2 regions of the Lysinibacillus sp. FSL M8-0134 genome follow, and region 2 is predicted to be linked to the other one. Evidence: predicted binding sites of a transcription regulator. Region 2 holds the regulator's gene; the other holds the start of a gene.

Evidence for each region. The regulator NrdR, encoded in region 2, represses ribonucleotide reductase genes. The targets are predictions, from matches to a motif close to AACACNATATATNGTGTT.
Region 1: MKY49_RS14380 (vitamin B12-dependent ribonucleotide reductase) is a predicted target of NrdR. The motif match lies at 1,879-1,896, and genes of this name have one in related genera.

What each region holds. Positions count from the first base shown of each region.
Region 1 is NZ_JBBPAJ010000001.1:2,806,548-2,809,764, reverse strand. It holds gene MKY49_RS14390 (rhodanese-like domain-containing protein) at 334-720, opposite strand; gene MKY49_RS14385 (lipoate--protein ligase family protein) at 925-1,755, shown strand; gene MKY49_RS14380 (vitamin B12-dependent ribonucleotide reductase) at 1,956-3,217, shown strand, end outside.
Region 2 is NZ_JBBPAJ010000001.1:3,206,020-3,209,236, reverse strand. It holds gene MKY49_RS16360 (glyceraldehyde-3-phosphate dehydrogenase) at 1-1,022, shown strand, start outside; gene nrdR (transcriptional regulator NrdR) at 1,283-1,753, shown strand; gene MKY49_RS16350 (replication initiation and membrane attachment family protein) at 1,770-3,134, shown strand; gene dnaI (primosomal protein DnaI) at 3,162-3,217, shown strand, end outside.

The DNA.
Region 1 (3,217 bases), 400 kb from region 2:
CTCAAAGTTTCGGAGAAGTGATCAATCTGTAGAAAGAGGCGCTCCAAATTGATGTCAAAGTGATCATTCATCATGCAGAGCCGCTCAACTAAGATTGCAAAGTATCAGTCTCTAGTAAGGACCAATTTACAGTGTGGTATCATTAGTGAAAATGGGCTATAGGTTACCCCTTTTTGTTGGATTTTTTTCTGGTCCAAATGCAGGATTAAAGACTGGTTGAACGAGAGCTAGTATTTAATGATTTGCAATAGATATAATATAGTAGAAACTCTGAATTTTTTAAAAAAGAAGTCGTCTCATAGTTCTTTGAGACGACTTTTTTTCATGAGAGTATTAATATTTTTTTGCTTTTATTTTACCAGTCCAAGTTTTAAAACCGCCTTGAAGTTGGTAAATTTGGTTGTACCCACGTTTTTTAAGAAATAATGCAGCACGTGAGCTACGGCCTGTATTTTGACAGTATAGATATACTGGTAAATCTGGGCGGATTTCTTTATAACGTTGACGAAGTGTTGTAGAAGGAACATTACGTGCACCAAGAATGTGACCTGCATCAAATTCTTTTTGTTCACGGACATCGATTAGCTGTGCTTTACGATAGCCTTCTATGAATTGCTCTTGTGTTAAGTTGGTTACGGCTTTTTTTAGTCGTAGTGCATTAATACCAATATATGCAATGATAACTACTAAAACGACACCGATTGTGATAAGTATGTCCAAGATTTTCTTACCCCTTTCTATCTTCTCTATTATTATAAAAGATGCGCTAGCGATAGTCCAATGAGTTTGATAAAATTAACTAGGTTGTGGCAAATTCGTCTATTTTGTTACAAAAGCATATCGAGCAACCTAGAGTAATTTTTGTTAAGGTTGAACCACAGGTGGGGCCTGAGGGATCATTTTATATTTGTAGGAGATGAACATATGACAACTTGGTATTTTTTAAATTCAGGGAAATGTAGTCCTTCTTTTAATATGGCGCTAGATGAAGCATTACTTGATTGGCATAGTGAGGGGTTAATTCCACCAGTGATCCGTTTTTATGAGTGGGAACCTGCGACACTATCAATTGGTTATTTTCAACAAGCCAAAAGAGACATTAATTTAGATGCTGTTCGAGAACAAGGCTTAGGTTTTGTCCGTCGACCAACTGGTGGACGAGCTGTCCTGCATGAACATGAGCTAACATATAGCGTCATTGTTACTGAAAGTTATCCGGATATGCCAGAGTCTGTGACAGAAGCATACCGTGTATTAAGTGAGGGAATATTGCAAGGTTTCCACAACCTAGGAATGGATGCCTATTTTAGTGTTCCTGATACAGAGGAGAAAAGAGCTGACTTAAAGAGTCCGAAAAGTGCTGTTTGCTTTGATGCGCCAAGCTGGTATGAACTTGTCGTTGAAGGGAAAAAAATAGCGGGAAGTGCCCAAACACGTCAAAAAGGTGTTATTTTACAGCATGGCGCCATTTTATTAGATTTAGATCAAGAGAAATTATTATCGGTATTTAATTTCTCAAGCGAGGAAGCAAAGGATCGTATGCGTAGAAAGCTGCCAGAAAAGGCAGTCGCGATTAATAGTCTTGTCAAAGAGCCAGTGACAATTGAGCAATGTGTGACAGCTTTTCGAGATGGCTTTGCAAAATCGTTGCAAATTGATTTAAAACCATTTACACTTTCAGAGGAGCAATTAGAATATGTCCGTGCATTAGAAGAAAAAAAATATGCATGTGATGAGTGGAACTTTAAAAAGTAAAAAATGGTATGGAAAAAATATTTTTTTACGTTCAATCCTAGTTATAACAAGTAGTTCTGAATCTATTTAAAAAAGCAAGAGTTGAATTAAAAAACTATATATAGTATCTTTTTTTAAGACATATACACAATATGTAGTGTTTAATAACACATGATATTGTGTATTTATTTTGTAATGAAGAAAACAAGGGAGGCAAAATGATGGTACTCACAAATCATCAACCCGATGTAAACAAACAATTTGAGCAATTAAACAAAGATATTGAACAATTTTCACAGGTTCACCCAGTAACACCTGACATGCATATCACACATAAAGGTGTATCAAGACTTGTCATGATCGATCGCTACTCGTTTAAAGACACGGAAAAGAAAACACTAAAAGCTGGTGATTTTGTTGTTTTAACGGTAAAAGCTGATCCAAAATTCCCTGCACGAGGTTTAGGGACAATTCAAAAGCTGGACATGTCTACAAAAACAGCAGATATTTTGATTGAGGAAGATTATCGTAGCGCATTAGACGATCCGCAAGAGCAGGAAACGGGTGTGATTACACGTTCAATTGACGTGCTAGAAAAGCCTCTTGAAATATTTTATGAACAAATCGCAAAACGAAATGCAACGGGCCTTGCCGCTGTTGAAAAAACACCAGAAAAACGTCAAGAATGGTTTGAAAAATTTTATGAGCAATTAGTATCCTTGAAATTCATTCCAGCTGGACGAGTGATTTATGGAGCTGGATCTGAAACTGATGTAACCTTCTTTAACTGTTACGTTATGCCATTTGTCGCTGACTCTCGTGAAGGTATCAGTGATCACCGTAAGCAAGTTATGGAGATTATGAGCCGCGGTGGTGGTGTTGGAACAAATGGTTCAACATTACGCCCACGTAACACGCTAGCACGTGGTGTAAACGGTAAATCATCTGGCTCAGTTTCTTGGTTAGATGATATTGCTAAATTGACACATCTTGTAGAGCAAGGTGGATCACGTCGTGGAGCACAAATGATTATGCTAGCAGATTGGCATCCAGATATTGTGGAATTTATTATTTCGAAAATGCAAAATCCACGTATTCTGCGTTATTTAATTGAAAATACGACAGATGAATCAATCATTCGTCTAGCAAAAGAAAAATTAAACTTTAAACCTCTTTCTATGCAGGAAGAAGCAATGTATCAAGGCATCGTGAACTACAAAAATATAGAAGGCTTAGGCGGATTCGATACAGCGATTATTCGTGAAGCTGAAAATAAGTTACGTGATGGTGGTACTTATACAGTTCATAACCCTGAGTTTTTAACAGGTGCGAACATTTCCGTAACATTAACAAAAGAATTTATGGAAGCCGTTGAAAATGATGCTGACTTTGAGCTTCGCTTCCCAGCTGTAGAGGAATATACAAAAGAAGAAATGAACATTTACAACACGGAATGGCATAAAGTTGGCGATGTTCGTGAATG
Region 2 (3,217 bases):
TGACAGTATCAATTGCTATTAATGGTTTCGGACGTATCGGACGTATGGTTTTCCGCCAAGCGATCGTACAACAGGATTTAAATATCGTTGCAATTAACGCGAGCTACCCAGCTGAAACGTTAGCACATTTGATTAAGTATGACACAAATCACGGAACATTTGAAGGTACGGTAGAACCAGCAGGCGATGCTTTAGTTGTAAACGGTAAACGTGTTCAAATTATTAGCGAACGTGATCCATTAAAATTACCTTGGGCAAAAATGGGTGTAGATATCGTTATTGAAGCTACTGGTAAATTTAATGAACGTGACAAAGCAGCAATGCACTTAGAAGCGGGCGCTAAAAAGGTTATCTTAACAGCACCTGGTAAAAACGAGGACGTAACAATTGTTTTAGGTGTAAATGATGACAAACTTGATATTGCTAAACATGATGTTATTTCAAATGCTTCTTGTACAACGAACTGCTTAGCTCCAGTAGCGAAAGTATTGAATGACACATTTGGAATTGAGAATGGCTTAATGACAACAGTTCATGCTTATACAAATGACCAAAAGAACCTAGACAATCCACATAAAGACTTACGTCGTGCACGTGGATGCGCACAATCCATTATTCCAACATCTACAGGTGCTGCAAAAGCATTAAAATTAGTTTTACCTGAATTAGAAGGTAAGATTCATGGTATGGCATTGCGTGTTCCTACACCAAACGTTTCTTTAGTAGATCTTGTAGTAGATTTAAATACGGATGTCACAGTTGATGCTGTCAATGCTGCATTCGTAAAAGCTGCAACAGAAGGTCCGATGAAGGGCATTTTGAACTTCTCTGTTGAACCATTAGTATCTTCTGATTACAACACAACTACTTACTCATCAACGGTTGATGGACTTTCTACAATGGTATTAGGCAGCCGTAAAGTAAAAGTACTTGCATGGTATGACAATGAATGGGGCTACTCTGCACGTGTAGTAGATCTTGTGAAAAAAGTAGCGAATGCTTTAGAAACAGTAAACGCATAAAAATTTCATCGTGAGCACATTGAAATCTAAGTGATTTCAATGTGCTTTTTTTATGCAGAGGAATACCGAAAATGGTTAAGTGTTATGTTATTTGTGCTACAATGGCAATCCTTCTAGACCTCTTAAATTTGAATAATTTTCTTGTACTTTAGGTGCTTTAGGTTTATCATGTGCTCACAAACATGAATGCACTTTTCTTACATGTAGGAAATTTGTTATAATAGAAATATTAAATTGTTGTAAATCAGGAGAGTAATTATATGAGATGTCCATCTTGCCAATTTAACGGAACGCGTGTTGTGGATTCGAGGCCAGTAGATGATAATAAAGAAATTCGTAGACGTCGTGAATGTGAGTCGTGTGGCTTCCGTTTTACAACGTTTGAAAAAATTGAAGAGACACCATTAGTCGTAGTTAAAAAGGAAGGTTCACGAGAGGAGTTTAGCCGTGAGAAGGTACTTCGTGGACTTATTCGTGCTTGTGAGAAACGCCCAGTAGCGCTTGATGTACTGGAGGAACTTGTCCTATCTATTGAAAAAGATCTTCGTCGTATAGGCAATTCAGAAGTACGCTCAGAAGACGTCGGTGAAATGGTAATGGATCGCTTAGCTAAAATTGATGAGGTAGCCTATGTGCGATTTGCCTCGGTTTACCGTCAGTTTAAGGATATTAATGTTTTTATTGAGGAAATTAAAGATATTATTCAACGTCAAACGGAGAAAAAATCATAGAAAACAGAGAGGATGAATGACGTTGATCCATTTATATAAGGAATTGCAGCCTGGCGATCCTTTCGACATTCGTCTACCTCATGCATTTTCTACACAGGAGCGTCAATTAGTTACATTGTTTTATCAACCATTAACCGGCTCGGAGCCAATTAGCCTTTATTTAACGTTATGGGCTGAAGCTGAACAAATGCCAAAACAGCAAATGACCCATTATTATTTAATGAATGTGCTCGGTTTGCCCATTGGTAAAGTGTTTGAGGCCCGTATTGCACTGGAGGCAATCGGTTTGCTACGCACATGGAAAAAAGAAAATGCGGGGGAGCGTAGTTTTTTATATGAGCTACAGCGCCCACTTGATGCAGATAGTTTTATGAAAGATCCGTTGTTGTCGATGTTTCTGTTTAGTAAAATCGGCGAGCAGGCCTATCGAAACTTACGTCAGCGCTTTATGTCACCTGTAAAGGACAAAGAATTTAAGGATGTGTCTCGCGCCTTTATTGATGTCTTTAAGCCTGTTCATTCTAATATCCCATCCGATTTACAAGTGGATACGAGTCAAAAGGATAAACAGCAAAAAGTATATCCTTTTTATTTGGAGCAATTTGATTTTGATTTGTTGCAAGCAGGTTTGTCAGAGCAATTGGTACCTTCCAATTTGTTGACATTAGAAGTACGTGAAGCGATAGCGAAACTGGCATTTTTATATCATTTAACAGCCCTTGATATGCAAAAAGTGGTCATTCTTGCTTTGGACGATGATTTAGGAATTTCCCAAGAACGTTTACGCAAGGCTGCTGCCGATTTTTATAAATTAACAGTTTCAAAGGAGCCGCCAAAACTAGCAAGAGTAAACGAACCTCTACCAGTAGCAGAAGTGGGGCAAAAAACGAAGGATCAGGAGCTCCAACATTATTTAGAGACAACAGCTCCTGTTCAAGTATTACGTGATATTAATAATGGTAAAGAACCATTACAAACGTCTGTTCAACTTGCAGAAAATTTAATCGTTCAGCACGGCATGCCAATTGGGGTAGTCAATGCATTATTAGAATACGTTATGCTAACGACAGATATGAAACTACCTAAAAAATATGTGGAAACGATTGCTGATCACTGGGTACGTAAAAATGTCCAAACGGCAAAGGAAGCAATGGAGCTTGCACGCCAAGAGCATGATAAATATACTGCTTGGAAAAACAAGCCACAAACTGCAAATAAAACAAGTCAACAGGTCAAAGGACGTTCAAGAAATCAACGTGAAGAAAAAGTCCCTGAATGGTTTTATAAACGTAATGAAAAACAAGAGGAAGATGCTTCTAGCACGATAGACTTTGAAAAAGAACGTCAGAAAATATTGGAAATGCTAGGAAAAAGTGAATAGCGAAGAAGGTGAGCAACAATCGAACCTATAAATGGACCATTAAAACGAGCAATAAATGTACCGTCGTTTCAAGAACGCTATGA